Regions from separate parts of the Streptomyces sp. NPDC059255 genome, predicted to be linked through region 3. Evidence: riboswitches for the same ligand, from Rfam matches in the RefSeq annotation. Region 3 holds a riboswitch; each other region holds the start of a gene.
What was found. Region 3 has a riboswitch for cobalamin ahead of ACFXKG_RS12580 (cobalamin biosynthesis protein). Riboswitches for the same ligand answer to the same signal wherever they lie in the genome.

Region 1 (3,489 bases), on a different contig from region 3:
CCTTCGGCTCGACCGAGTCCCACAGTTCGACGACGGCGAGCCGGGTCGAGCCACTGCCGGCCAGCCGCTCCAGCTCGGGGACGAGGTCCTCGCGCAGCGCGCAGCACGCGCAGTCGTTGACCAGCGGAGTCTCACCGTCCGAGAGGTGTCCGGAAGCGTCGCGGATCAGGCGGCGTACGGTTCCGCCGCCCGCGCCGGTCAGGTCGTGATGCAGGGCGACGCTGCCGGGGACGGACCGCAGGAGCAGGTCGACGACCTGTCTGCGGGCGTCCGCGTGGAGCCCGGCGACGATGACGACGGGCAGTCGGGGGTCCTGCGCCATCACCGGGTCCCGTAGCGGCGCTCGAAGCGTTCGACGCGGCCGGCGGTGTCCAGGACGCGGGCGGTGCCGGTGTAGAAGGGATGGCTCACCGAGGAGATCTCGACATCGACGACCGGGTAGGTGTGGCCGTCCTCCCACTCGATCGTCCTGTCGCTGGTCATCGTGGATCGGGTGAGGAAAGCGTGGTTCGAGGCGGAGTCACGGAAGACGACGGGGGCATAGACGGGGTGGATGCCGGGCTTCATGGCTGAGGCGGGCCTTTCGAGGACAGGGCGTGGGGTGGCGGAGCGTTTCAGCGCTCTTCACGGAAGTCGACATGACGACGGACGACGGGGTCGTACTTGCGCAGCACCATCCGGTCGGGGTCGTTGCGCCGGTTCTTACGGGTGACGTAGGTGAAGCCGGTGCCCGCGGTGGAGCGCAGCTTGACGACCGGGCGGAGTTCGTTGCGTGCCATGAGGCTAGTATATGGGAATGATTTCCATTACCAATAGGTAGTGGTCGCAGAGAGAGGCAGGTAACACCCATGTCCGCCCACTGCCAACTGACCGGTGCCAAACCGGGCTTCGGCAACAAGATCTCCCACTCCCACCGGCGCACCTCGCGCCGCTTCGACCCGAACATCCAGCACAAGCGCTACCGGCTCCCCGGCGAGGGCCGCACTGTCCGCCTGACCCTGAGCGCCAAGGCGATCAAGACGGTGGACGTGATCGGCATCGAGGCGGCCGTGGCACGGATCCGGGCACGCGGGGGGAAGGTCTGATGGCGAAGAAGAGCAAGATCGCGCAGAACGAGAAGCGCAAGGAGATCGTCGAGCGGTACGCCGCCCGGCGGGCCGAGCTCAAGGAGATCATCCGCCGCCCCTCGTCGACCGGGGACGAACGCCGGGCCGCACTGGCGGAGCTGCGCCGGCAGCCGCGCAACGCCGGCGCCACCCGCGTACGCAACCGCGACAGTGTGGACGGCCGCCCCCGCGGCTACCTGCGCAAGTTCGGCCTCTCCAGGGTCCGCGCCCGGGAGCAGGCACACGCCGGCTTCCTGCCCGGGGTGACCAGGTCCTCCTGGTAACCGCTGCCCGCTGACACAAAGGCCACGGCCGCGCCCCGCCGCCGCGCATCGGCCGGCGTCTCGCGCCGCGCGGGGCCGACCGTGGCGGCGAAGACCGGTGCGGACAGGAGCAGGCGGCGGCTCGAACACGCTCGACCAAAGGGTTGTCCACGCTCTAGGCTGGGCGGTGCAGCTGGTTCGCCCTGCCCTCCAGGTAGACGCGTCGCAAGAGGGAACCTGGTGGGAATCCGGGACTGCCCCGCAGCGGTGAGTGGGAACGACCACCGTCATACGCACTGGATCCGACGTACCGGGTCTGGGAAGCGACGGCCAGTAGGTGTCTTCCGCAGGAAGGCGTGCCCGCGAGTCCGAAGACCTGCCCGTTGCCCGTGTACGAACCATTCGTGCGCGGAGATCCCGGTGACCTCGTGGGCGGGTCGGCGTACATATCAGGCGGATGACCGCGCTGTGCCGCGCGAGGTCGGGTCCGTCCGGTTCGTCACCCCTTCGCGCTCGCGTCCCGTCCCGGGATTCCAGGGAGATATCTCGCGAAGGAGATTTCCGTGACAACGAAGTCCGCAGCCGCGGCAGCACGGGCCACCGTGTACGGCTACCCCCGCCAGGGTCCGAACCGGGAACTCAAGAGGGCGATCGAGGCCTACTGGAAGGGCCGTGTCCCCGCCGACGCCCTCCGCTCCGCCGCCGCCGACCTGCGCGTCCGCAGCTGGCGGCAGCTCGCCGACGCCGGCATCACCGAGGTCCCGACCGGCGACTTCTCGTACTACGACCATGTCCTGGACACCACCGTCATGGTCGGTGCGATCCCCGCGCGCCACCGTGCCGCAGTGTCCGTCGATCCGCTGGACGGCTACTTCGCCATGGCCCGCGGCACTCAGGACGTCGCACCACTGGAGATGACCAAGTGGTTCGACACCAACTACCACTACCTGGTGCCCGAGCTGGGCCCGGACACGGTCTTCACGGCTGACTCGACCAAGCAGGTCGCCGAGTTGAAAGAAGCCCTCGCCCTCGGGCTGAGCGCCCGGCCGGTACTGGTCGGCCCGGTCACCTACCTGCTGCTCGCCAAGCCCGCCCCCGCCGTGCCCGCGGACTTCGAGCCGCTCACCCTGCTGGACCGGCTGCTCCCCGTGTACGCGGAAGTCCTCGCCGACCTGCGCGCGGCAGGCGCGGAGTGGGTGCAGTTGGACGAGCCCGCCCTGGTCCAGGACCGCACCCCGGCCGACCTGAACGCCGCCGCCCACGCCTACCGCGACCTCGGTGCCCGCACCGACCGGCCCAAGCTCCTGGTCGCCTCCTACTTCGACCGGCTCGGCGAGGCTCTGCCCGTCCTCGCCAAGGCGCCGGTCGACGGACTCGCCCTGGACTTCACCGATGCCGCAGCCGCCAACCTCGACGATCTCGCCGCCGTGGGCGGACTGTCCGGCAAGCGCCTGATCGCCGGTGTCGTCAATGGCCGCAACATCTGGATCAACGACCTGGCCAAGTCCCTCGCCACCCTCGGCACCCTGCTCGGACTGGCCGACCGGGTCGATGTGGCCGCCTCCTGCTCCCTCCTGCACGTCCCCCTCGACACGTCCGCCGAACGGGACATCGATCCGCAGATCCTGCGCTGGCTCGCCTTCGCCCGACAGAAGACCGCCGAGACCGTCACCCTCGCCAGGGGCCTGGCGCACGGGACCGACGCGATCGCGGGCGAGCTGGCCGCGAATCGCGCCGACCTCGCCTCCCGCTCGAACTCTCCCCTCACCCACGACCCGGCCGTCCGCATCCGCACCGCCGCCGTCACGGACACCGACACCCGCCGCTCCCAGCCGTACGCCGAGCGGGCCACCGCCCAGCGCTCCCACCTCGGCCTGCCGCTGCTGCCGACCACCACCATCGGCTCCTTCCCTCAGACCGGCGAACTGCGCACGGCCCGCGCCGACCTGCGCGCCGGACGCATCGACACAGCCGGTTACGAGGAGCGCATCCGCGCCGAGATCGACGAGGTCGTGTCCTTCCAGGAGGAGACCGGGATCGACGTCCTGGTGCACGGCGAGCCCGAGCGCAACGACATGGTGCAGTACTTCGCCGAACAGCTCACCGGTTACCTCGCCACC
Region 2 (3,489 bases), on a different contig from region 3:
CTTCCAGGCGTACGCGTACATCGAGCTGAGCTTCCCGATGGTCGGCGTCTCCAGGAACAGGTTGAGCGACTGGCTCTGGTCCAGGAACGGCGTGCGGGCCGCCGCCATGTCGATCAGGCCGCGCTGCGGGATCTCCCACGCCGTACGGAACAGCTCCCGTACCTCCGCCGGGATCCAGCCGAAGCCCGCCACCGAGCCGCTCGCCTCGCGCAGCGCCTCGCGGGTCCGGGCGTCCCAGACGCCGAGCCGCTTCAACTCCTCCACCAGGTAGGAGTTGACCTGGAGGAACTCCCCGGAGAGCGTCTCGCGCTTGAACAGGTTCGAGACCTGCGGCTCGATGCACTCGTACACGCCCGCGATCGACGCGATGGTCGCCGTCGGCGCGATGGCGAGGAGGAGGGAGTTGCGCATGCCGGTCTCCGCGACCCGGGCGCGCAGCGCCGCCCAGCGCTCCGGCCAGTTCAGCGCCACGTCGTAGTGGTCGGGGTGGAGCACCCCGCGCGCCGCGCGCGTCTTCGACCAGGCGGGGAGCGGCCCGTCGCGCTCGGCGAGGTCGCAGGAGGCCTCGTACGCCGCGAGCATGATCCGTTCGGCGAACCGGGTGGAGAGCGCGGCGGCCTCGGGGGAGTCGAAGGGCAGCCGCTTCTTGAAGAAGACGTCCTGGAGGCCCATCGCGCCCAGGCCCACCGGGCGCCACTTGGCGTTGGAGCGGCCCGCCTGCTCGGTCGGGTAGAAGTTGATGTCGACGACCCGGTCGAGGAAGGTGACGGCGGTACGGACGGTCTCGTCCAGCCGCGCCCAGTCGATGTCGCCGGTGGCCGCGTCCACGAACGCGCCCAGGTTGACGGAGCCGAGGTTGCAGACGGCCGTCTCGCCGTCGTCCGTGACCTCAAGGATCTCGGTGCAGAGGTTGGAGGAGTGGACGGTGTGGCCGGGCTCGGCGGTCTGGTTGGCCGTACGGTTCGACGCGTCCTTGAAGGTCATCCAGCCGTTGCCGGTCTGCGCGAGGGTGCGCATCATCCGGCCGTACAGCTCACGGGCCTTGAGGGTCTTGCGCGCGAGACCGTCCGCCTCCGCCTTGCGGTACGCGGCGTCGAAGGCGTCGCCCCACAGGTCGACCAGGTCCGGCACGTCCACGGGGGAGAAGAGCGACCAGACGCCGTCCGCCTCGACCCGGCGCATGAACTCGTCGGGGATCCAGTGCGCGAGGTTGAGGTTGTGCGTACGGCGCGCGTCCTCGCCCGTGTTGTCGCGCAGTTCGAGGAACTCCTCCAGGTCCGCGTGCCAGGTCTCCAGGTAGACGCAGGCCGCGCCCTTGCGCCGGCCGCCCTGGTTGACGGCGGCGACGGAGGAGTCGAGGGTCCGCAGGAACGGGACGATGCCGTTGGAGTGGCCGTTCGTCCCCCGGATCAGTGAACCGCGCGAGCGGATACGGGAGTACGAGAGCCCGATCCCGCCCGCGTGCTTCGAGAGCCGCGCCACCTGGTGGTACCGGTCGTAGATCGAGTCCAGCTCGTCCAGCGGCGAGTCCAGCAGGTAGCAGGAGGACATCTGGGGGTGGCGGGTGCCGGAGTTGAAGAGCGTGGGGGAGGAGGGGAGGTAGTCGAGCCGGCTCATCAGCCCGTAGAGCCGCCCGACCTCCGCCACCGCCCGGTCGCTGTCGTCCTCGGCGAGCCCGGCGGCGACGCGCAGCAGGAAGTGCTGCGGCGTCTCGACGACCTGCCGGGTGAGGGGGTGCCGGAGCAGATAGCGGCTGTAGAGGGTGCGCAGCCCGAAGTAGCCGAAGCGGTCGTCGGCGGCCGGGTCGATCAGTGCGTCCAGGCGCGCGGCGTGGCGCGCGACGAAGGCGGCCGTACGGTCCGCGATCAGACCCTCGCGGTGGCCGACAGTGACGGACGCGGAGAACGACACGGCGCCCTGGGACGCGGCCTCGTCGGCGATCGTGCGGGTGAGCAGCCGGGCGGCGAGCCGGGAGTACGCGGGATCCTCGGAGATCTGTCCGGCCGCCGCCTCCGTGGCCAGCTCGCGCAGCTCGGCCTCGTCCGAGCGGGCGTTACGGCCGCGCAGCGCGGCGGCGGCGATCCTGCCCGGGTCGGCGTCGGGCAGATCGGCGGTCAGCTCGGTCAGGGTCCGCAGCAGCGCGGTGCCGGGGGCGTCGGCCGTCGGTTCCTGCCCGGCTCCGGGCCCCCGCTCGGTCGTTGCTGAAACCGGATCCGCTGGCGCGATGGTCACGTGGTGCTCTCCCTCGCTCGGCTCTGGGCCGCGAGGAGGCACGGGTCCGCGCGCACGGAGGCACGCCCGTCATCGCAGAGGGCCGCACACCGCGCCGCGTCCACCGGCCCAACCGCGAGGCCCGGACGTCTGGGCGCCCGGATCGGTCGAGCCGGACGCACTGCCGGCAGGTGTTCGGACTAGGGGGCGCGACAAAGCGCGCCACAGTACACCGTTGCGGGACAGTTCCGGATTCACACCGGATTCCCCTGCGTCGACAGCGAGGTCGAGCATACATCTGGGGGGCGCGCGCCGCGCCACCCCCCAGATGTTGTGTCGTACGCCGCCGCCGTACGAGATCGGCGGCGGCTCGGCAGCAGCTCCGCGACGGCCCGGCGGCGGCTCAGCAGCAGCGGAAGCCCTCGCGCGGGTCGGCCTCGCGGGCGTCCGTGCGGCTGCGTTCGAAGGCGCGGCGGGTCATGATCCCGCCCGCCGGGTCACCGGCGCCGGCACCCGCGCCCGTACCCGCACCGGCTGCCGCGTCCGCGTGGGCCCGGGCGTGGGCCACGTAGCGCTCGTACGCCGACTCGCCGGTGAACTCCCGTACGTACCAGCGGATCCGCCCGGCCACGTGCCGCACCCGATCCGCCCGGCTCCGGACGCGCGTCATGCCGGGCCCGTCCCCGCCGGGACGCTCTCCCGCTCCTTGGTGGCCTCGGCGGCGGCCAGTTCCGCCTTCTCCTCCTGGGTGGGGATCAGGCCGGCCGGGGCGACGATCTTCGACTCGACGTACGGGACCTCCGTCAGCCGGACGCCCTCCGGATCGCGGATCGCCTTGAAGCAGACCCGTCCGGCGTCCGCGATGACCACGAGGATGAGGACCGCGAAGAGCGCCGAGAGCACCCCGTCCACCGTGGAGTTGGTGACCACGGTGTGCATGTCGTCCATGGTCTTGGCCGGGGCCAGCACCTCGCCCCGGTCGATGGCCGACTGGTACACGTCGCGCTGGGTGAAGAAGCCCACCCTCGGGTCCGCCGAGAAGATCTTCTGCCAGCTCGCGGTGAGCGTGACGGCGGCGTCCCAGGCGAGCGGTACGGCCGTCACCCACGCCCACTTCAGGCGGCCGGACTTGACCAGCAGTGTGGTGCAGACGGCGAGCGCGACGGCCGCCAGGAGCTGGTTGGCGATGCCGAAGAGCGGGAAGAGCTGGTTGATGCCGCCCAGCGGGTCATGGACACCGACCCAGAGGAAGTAGCCCCAGCCGCCGACCACCACAGC
Region 3 (3,489 bases):
TCGGGGCTCAGCAGCGCGGTCGTCCCGAAGAAGGAGGCGAACACCCCGCCCCGGTCGATGTCCCCGACCACGACCACCGGCAGCCGGGCGGCCCGCGCGATGCCCATGTTCACGATGTCCGTACGGCGCAGATTGATCTCCGCCGGGCTGCCGGCGCCCTCGCAGATCACGGCGTCGTACGTGGACCGCAGCTCCGCCAGGCACTCCAGTACGGGCCCGAGCAGCGCCTCCTGCCGGCCTCCGTGGTAGCCGCGGGCACTGAGCTCCCCGACCGGCTTCCCCATCAGCACCACCTGGCTGCTGCGGTCGCCGCCCGGCTTCAGCAGGACGGGGTTCATCAGCGCGGTCGGCTCCACCCGCGCGGCCTGCGCCTGCATCGCCTGGGCGCGCCCGATCTCCGCCCCCTCGCGGGTCACGAACGAGTTCAGCGACATGTTCTGGCCCTTGAACGGCGCGACCTTCACGCCTTGGCGCACCAGCCAGCGGCAGATCCCCGCCGTGACGACGCTCTTGCCCGCGTCGGAGGTCGTCCCGGCGATCAGCAGCCCTCCGCCGAGCCCCGCGCCCCCACCGTTCCCGCTCATGTACGCCTCCCACCGCGCGCTGCCGCGCGCACCGCGCCGTATACGACCCGGCCGGTGACACAGGCCGCGAGCGCGAGCACGTTGACCCGGCCGGCCAGCCGTACGGCGCGCTCGATGTCCGGGACCCCGACCGGGCGCCCCGTACCGTTCAGGACAGGCCGGTGCTCCACCCGCCCGCCGTACGCCAGGGTCCCGCCGAGCCGTACGCCCAGCGCCCCGGCGAACGACGCCTCCACCGGGCCCGCGTTGGGGCTCGGATGGCGGTGCGCGTCCTGCCGCAGGGCCCGCAGCGCGCCGCGCCGGTCCGGGCCCGCGGCGACGGCCAGCGCGGCGGTCAGCCGGGCTCCTGGCCACCCCACGACGTCGTCGAGGCGGGCCGAGGCCCAGCCGAACCGGCGGTAACGGGCGCTCTTGTGACCCACCATCGCGTCCAGGGTGTTCACGGCGCGGAACCCCACGAGCCCCGGCGTCCCGGCGAGCGCGCCCCACACCAGCGCGCCGACGACGGCGTCGGAGGTGTTCTCGGCGACGGACTCCACGACGGCGCGCGCGATCTGGCCCTCGTCCAGGGAGTACGGGTCACGCCCGCACAGGTGCGGCAGCCGCCCGCGGGCCCCTTCGAGGTCCCCGGCGGCGAGCGCCGCACCGACGGCCCGTGCCTCCCGGCCCAGCGAGGTGCCCCCCACCACGGCCCAGGTGGCGGCGGCGGTCAGCGTCACGGCGGCGGCGGGCCGTTCGCGTACGGTCGCCGCGGCCAGTGCCGCGGCTCCGGCAGCGGCTCCGGCGCAGAGCGTGGTGTGCAGCGCGCCCCGGCCGCGGTGGTCGCGCCACAGCGCGCGCTCGACAGCCCCCGCGGCCCGGCCGAAGGCGGCCACCGGATGTCCCCGGCGCGGATCGCCGAACAGCCGGTCGGCCAGGAGTCCGAGGGTGGCGCCGTACGCGAAGACCCGCGCGGCGGCAGGGGCGGCCCGGCCGCCGCCGCGCGCGGCGGCAGAACCGCAGCCAGGCATGGCGAAGTGTCCTCACTCAGGGTCCGCGCCCCGGTTCGACGTACGTGATGCGACGGCGAGAGTTCCTGGCTCCTGGAGGCGAGGCTCACAGTGACAGTGGCGGGACCGCGCCGGATTCGCACCGGCTTCCTCTGCTGCCGTCGTCAATGGCCCCGGAAGTCCACCACGCCGCGCAGGACCCGTCAACTCATCCTTGACCTGCGACGGGACAGTGTGCGGAGCCCCACATCGGACCGGTCGGCCGATGCGGGGCTCCCGCGGGGACGTGCGTGGCGTGTGTGGCGTGCGTGACGGTCAGGCCACGATGAGGCTGATCCCGTAGGCGACGGCTCCGGCGCAGAGCGCGAAGCACAGGTAGGCGCCGGCGCGGGCGGTGAGGGGCGCCGGTCCGGCGGCGGGGGTGGAGGCGGCGGCCGAGGTCCCGGCCTGGCCCTGCGCGGGCGCGGATCCCCGCTTGGCGAGGCCCACGACGCCCAGGCTGAAGAGGCCCACGAGGGCGACGGTCGCCACGAGGCTGACGCCGAAGACGGAGCCGAGTGCTGCCCAGTCGATGTCCATGAGGTCGCTTCCTGAGAGGTGGCGCGGATGACGCGGGGCGGAGATGTGGCGCTAAGAGGCAGCGCGGAGAAGCGGAGCTAAGAGGCGGCGCGGATTACACCGTGGCGCGGCGGGCGGGCTCGCCGTTCTGGTCCGCGGGGGCGGGGATGGTGGCCGAGAGGTCCTGGCCCCCGGCGCCCGCCGGGGGAGGCGGGGTGACGGCCGCGACGGCGGCGGTCACCACACCGGCCGGCTCACCGGCCCGGCCCGAGCCGCCGTCGGTGGCGACGCCGGTGGCGGCTTCGCCGGTGGCCGCCCCGGCGTTGACGTTGGTGTGATCGACGGGCTTACGGCGCGAGGCGAGCCAGATCCCGGCGGAGCCCGCGATCAGCAGGACCGCGACGACGGCGATGCCCCAGGTGCCCTGGCCGGTCAGGAATTCGGCGCCGGCGGCGACCAGACCCGCGGCCGGGAGCGTCAGCCCCCAGGCGACGAACATCCGCGTGGCGGTGGACCAGCGCACCACCCCGCCCTTGCGGCCGAGCCCCGCGCCCATCACGGCGCCGGAGCAGGACTGCGTGGTGGAGAGCGAGAAGCCCAGGTGCGAGGAGGCCAGGATGACCGTCGCGGCGCTGGTCTGGGCGGCGAAGCCCTGCTGCGGCTGGAGGTCGGTGAGGCCGGTGCCCATGGTGCGGATGATGCGCCAGCCGCCCAGGTACGTGCCGAGCGCGATCGCGATCCCCGCGGAGACGATGACCCACAGGGGCGGGTTGGAGCCGGGGGCGAGAACGCCGCCGGTGACCAGCGCGAGCGTGATGACGCCCATGGTCTTCTGCGCGTCGTTGGTGCCGTGGGCGAGGGAGACGAGCCCGGCGGAGGCGATCTGCCCGGCCCGGTAACCCTTGGCGGTGACCCGGTCGTCGCCGTCGTTGACGGCCTGGCCGATCCGGTACGTCAGCCGCGTCGCGAGGAGGGCGGCGAGCCCGGCGACGACGGGGGCGGCGAGCGCGGGGATCAGGACCTTGGTGATGACGACCCCGCCGTTGACGCCGGAGGTGCCGACGGACATCAGGGTCGCGCCGATCAGGCCGCCGAAGAGTGCGTGGGAGGAGCTGGACGGGAGTCCGAGCAGCCAGGTGAAGAGATTCCACAGGATGGCGCCGACGAGCGCCGCGAAGATCACTTCTGTTCTGATGCCCTGTTCGTTGATGAGCCCGCCGGAGATCGTCTTGGCGACCTCCACGGACAGGAACGCGCCGACGAGATTCAGGACCGCGGACATGCCCACCGCGACCTTGGGCTTCAGAGCGCCGGTCGAGATGGTCGTCGCCATCGCGTTGGCGGTGTCGTGGAAACCG
Region 4 (3,489 bases), on a different contig from region 3:
GGCCGACGCTCGTCTTCATCGGCGGCCATCTCGTCCTCACCCTGGCGCAGCTGCTGCTCGCGGGGGTGCCGACCCGGCAGGCCGCCTCCGGCATGGCCGTCAGCGCCCTGGCCATCTGCACCTTCCAGGTCGCCGCCGCCATGCTCGCCCGCTCGCTCGGTGACTGCGCCGCCGCCGCGAGCGCCACGGCGCGCGAGCAGGAGCGCGTCCGTACGGAGGCCGCAGTCGCCGCGCAGGTCCACGCCGACCAGCGGGCCCGCTACGCCGAACTGGACCGCTCCGTCATGCCGTTGCTGACCGGGCTCGCCGGCGGCTCGCTCGACCCGGGGGACGAGGCGGTACGGCGCCGCTCCGCCGTAGAGGCCGCCCGGCTCAGACGGCTCTTCGCGGAACGCGACCACGCGCACGATCCGCTGCTCCACGAACTGCGCGCCGGTATCGACGTCGCCGAACGCCACGGCGTCGACGTACAGCTCGCCGTGCGCGGGGCCTGCGCCCCGGTCGACCGGCGGCTGCGCCGCGCGCTCACCGAGCCCGTGCTGGCCGCGCTCGCGACCGCCGAGCGCGACGCCCGCGCCACGGTCGTGCGTGGCGGCGGCCTGGTGCGGGTGAGTGTGGTGACCGATTGCCCGGCGACCGGGCCGACGGAGATCCCCGAACCGACCGAGCCGGGGGTACGGGTGCGCACGGTGCGCAGCGAGGGGCGGCTGCTGGTGGAGGCGTCGTGCACCCTCGACGGCCCGGTCGACGGCCCGTTCGACGCCCCGGCCGACGCCCCCGAGGACGCGCTCACCGCGTCGTCGTCCGCGTCGTCATCCGCGTCCGCGTCCGCGTCTGTGCCTGTGTCCGCGACCGCATCCGCGGACCGGGGTCACAGCTCGTCCAGTGACGTCAGCCCGTCCTGAATGGCCCGCGCGACCAGGTTCGCCTTGGTCGTCGCGGGCCGCCCCGCGTTGGCGTACTTGATGCGCACCCGCTCCAGATACGTGTTCACGGTACGGACCGAGAGCCCCAGGCTCGCCCCGACCATCGCCTTGGACTCCGACTGGAACCACTCCAGCAGCACCTCCACCTCGCGCGGCGTCAGCGCGGGCCGCCCCTTGCGGGCGTCGCTGCCGAACGCCCCGGCCAGCGCGGGCGGTGTGTACGGGCGGCAGTCGGCCGCCGCCAGCGTCGCCGCCATGAGGTGCCGTTCGCCCTCGGCCTTGGTGAGGTACGTGAACGCCCCCAGGTCCAGGCAGGTCAGCGCGGTCTCCTGGCTGTCCTGCATGGTGTAGACGATGACCTGCCGTTCGCCCGCGACGAGTTGCCGCAGTTCGGGGTAGGCGGGCACCCCGTGAGCGAGCTGCAGGTCCAGCACCACCACGTCCGCGTCCCGGCCCGGCCCCGTCGTCGCCACCGACAGGTCCGGCCCCTTGGCGGTCACCGCGATGGGCCGCTCCGACGCCGCGTACCAGGACTCGATGCCCGCGAGGACCACGGGATGGTCGTCGATCAGAGCGACACTCACGGGCGAGGTTTCCGGCATGCCTCATTGTCCGCCGCGCCCGTTCCCGTCGATCGCCGCCGGGTGGAAAGCGCCGGAAAGTGCTGGTGTGGGGCGGAAAACCGCCTGTGATAGCTTGCCGAGGCCAGTCGAACCCATGTACGTGGGTCAGGGAATCCGGTGGGAATCCGGAGCTGACGCGCAGCGGTGAGGGCGACGGGCGGGGCATCGGCCACTGGACAGCAGTCCGGGAAGGCGCCTCCGTCCGGGTGACCCCGAGTCCGAAGACCTGCTGGCGGCCTCCGTCCGCGTCCTGTGGCGGGGGAGCACCGTACGACCGGGCTCCGCGCATGAGCCCTCGACGCAGAGGAACGACTCCGTGCCGATCGCACGCCTCGCCCGCCGTGCCACTCCCTTCCTCGCCGCCGGCGCCCTGCTGCTCACCGGCTGCGGTACCGGCTCGGACTCCGGAGCTGATTCCGCATCCGGTTCTGATTCCGGTACCGGTTCCGCCCGGGCCGCCGGCTATCCCCGTACCGTCGCCAACTGCGGTCGGGAGGTACGGATCGACGCGCCGCCCGAGCGGGCCGTCTCGCTCAACCAGGGCACCACGGAGATCATGCTCTCCCTCGGCCTCGGCGACCGCATGGCCGGCACCGCCACCTGGACCGACCCGCTGCCGAAGAGCCTGCGGAAGGCGAACGCCGGGGTCGAGCGGCTGGCCGACAACAGCCCCTCCTTCGAGAAGGTCCTGGACGCCGAGCCCGACTTCGTCGCCGCCTCCTTCGAGTCCACCCTGGGCAAGGGCGGCGTGGCCACACGCGCGCAGTTCGAGAAGGTGGGCGTACCGGCGTACGTCTCGCCGTCCGACTGCGCCAAGGACAACACCGGTGACACCGACGGATCCCGGGCGACGCCGCTGACCATGGAGGACGTCTACGGCGAGATCCGCGAACTGGCCACGGTGTTCGGCGTCGAGGAGCGCGGTGACCGGCTCGTCGCGGGGCTGAAGGACCGGATGGCGAAGGCGGTCGCCGGGATCGACGCGAAGAAGGCGAAGGACACCACCGTCCTGTACTGGTTCGCCAACTCCGAGGCCCCCTTCATGGGCGGCTGCTGCGGCGCTCCCGGCATCATCACCGACGCCGTCGGCGCCAAGAACGTCTTCGACGACACCCACGACGAATGGCCGCAGATCAACTGGGAGACGGTCGCCGACCGCGACCCCGCCTTCCTCGTCATCGGCGATCTCACCCGTAAGTCGCAGACGGCCGAGTCGGCGGCGAAGAAGATCGAGTTCCTGGAGACCAACCCGGTCACCCGGGCCATGGACGCGGTGAAGCACCAGCGGTACGTACGCCTCAGCGGCCAGGCCATGAACCCGAGCATCCGCACCGTGGAGGGCGTCGAGCAGGTGGCGGCGGCGCTGCGCGCGTACGCACCCGCCAAGTGACCACCGCGGAACGGGCGTCGAGGGCGTCTGCCGAAGGGAGCCCGGCGCCGCTGGACCCCGGCGGCTCCCGCGAGGTCCGGCGGGCCGCGGTCTGGGTCCGCCCGGTGGGGTGGGCCTGCGGCCTCGCCGCGCTCGCCCTCTCCGTCGCCGTGGCGATCACCATCGGGCCCGCCGACATCCGTGTCGGAGACGTCTGGTCGGTCGTCGGCGCCCACCTGGGCCGGGGCGAGCCGCGTCTCACCCCGATCCGCGACGGCATCGTCTGGAACCTGCGGCTGCCGCGTACCCTGCTGGCGGCCGTCTGCGGCGCCGGGCTCGCGGTGTGCGGCGCGATCATGCAGTCCCTGCTCCGTAATCCGCTCGCCGACCCCTTCGTCCTCGGCGTCTCCTCGGGAGCCTCCACCGGCGCGGTCCTGGTGGTCGTGCTCGGGGTCGGGGGAGGGGCGCTGTCGGTCTCGGGCGGGGCGTTCCTCGGCGCGCTCTGCTCGTTCGGGATGGTGCTGCTGCTCAGCCACACGCTCGGCGGGACGACCGACCGGGTGGTGCTCTC

Region 1: another riboswitch for cobalamin. It lies ahead of metE (5-methyltetrahydropteroyltriglutamate--homocysteine S-methyltransferase); the one in region 3 lies ahead of ACFXKG_RS12580 (cobalamin biosynthesis protein).
Region 2: another riboswitch for cobalamin. It lies ahead of ACFXKG_RS35415 (ribonucleoside-diphosphate reductase subunit alpha); the one in region 3 lies ahead of ACFXKG_RS12580 (cobalamin biosynthesis protein).
Region 4: another riboswitch for cobalamin. It lies ahead of ACFXKG_RS26515 (ABC transporter substrate-binding protein); the one in region 3 lies ahead of ACFXKG_RS12580 (cobalamin biosynthesis protein).

Annotation. Positions count from the first base shown of each region.
Region 1 is NZ_JBHYZP010000001.1:286,570-290,058, reverse strand. It holds gene ACFXKG_RS01290 (CobW family GTP-binding protein) at 1-322, opposite strand, end outside; gene ACFXKG_RS01285 (type B 50S ribosomal protein L31) at 322-567, opposite strand; gene rpmG (50S ribosomal protein L33) at 615-779, opposite strand; gene rpmB (50S ribosomal protein L28) at 849-1,085, shown strand; gene rpsN (30S ribosomal protein S14) at 1,085-1,390, shown strand; cobalamin riboswitch at 1,565-1,768, shown strand; gene metE (5-methyltetrahydropteroyltriglutamate--homocysteine S-methyltransferase) at 1,933-3,489, shown strand, end outside.
Region 2 is NZ_JBHYZP010000043.1:75,616-79,104, forward strand. It holds gene ACFXKG_RS35415 (ribonucleoside-diphosphate reductase subunit alpha) at 1-2,232, opposite strand, end outside; cobalamin riboswitch at 2,380-2,548, opposite strand; gene ACFXKG_RS35420 (CstA-like transporter-associated (seleno)protein) at 2,615-2,881, opposite strand; gene ACFXKG_RS35425 (carbon starvation CstA family protein) at 2,878-3,489, opposite strand, start outside.
Region 3 is NZ_JBHYZP010000007.1:203,479-206,967, forward strand. It holds gene ACFXKG_RS12575 (cobyric acid synthase) at 1-584, opposite strand, end outside; gene ACFXKG_RS12580 (cobalamin biosynthesis protein) at 581-1,594, opposite strand; cobalamin riboswitch at 1,631-1,751, opposite strand; gene ACFXKG_RS12585 (hypothetical protein) at 1,889-2,152, opposite strand; gene ACFXKG_RS12590 (anion permease) at 2,247-3,489, opposite strand, start outside.
Region 4 is NZ_JBHYZP010000026.1:9,993-13,481, forward strand. It holds gene ACFXKG_RS26505 (hypothetical protein) at 1-905, shown strand, start outside; gene ACFXKG_RS26510 (DNA-binding response regulator) at 872-1,510, opposite strand; cobalamin riboswitch at 1,616-1,798, shown strand; gene ACFXKG_RS26515 (ABC transporter substrate-binding protein) at 1,866-2,939, shown strand; gene ACFXKG_RS26520 (FecCD family ABC transporter permease) at 2,990-3,489, shown strand, end outside.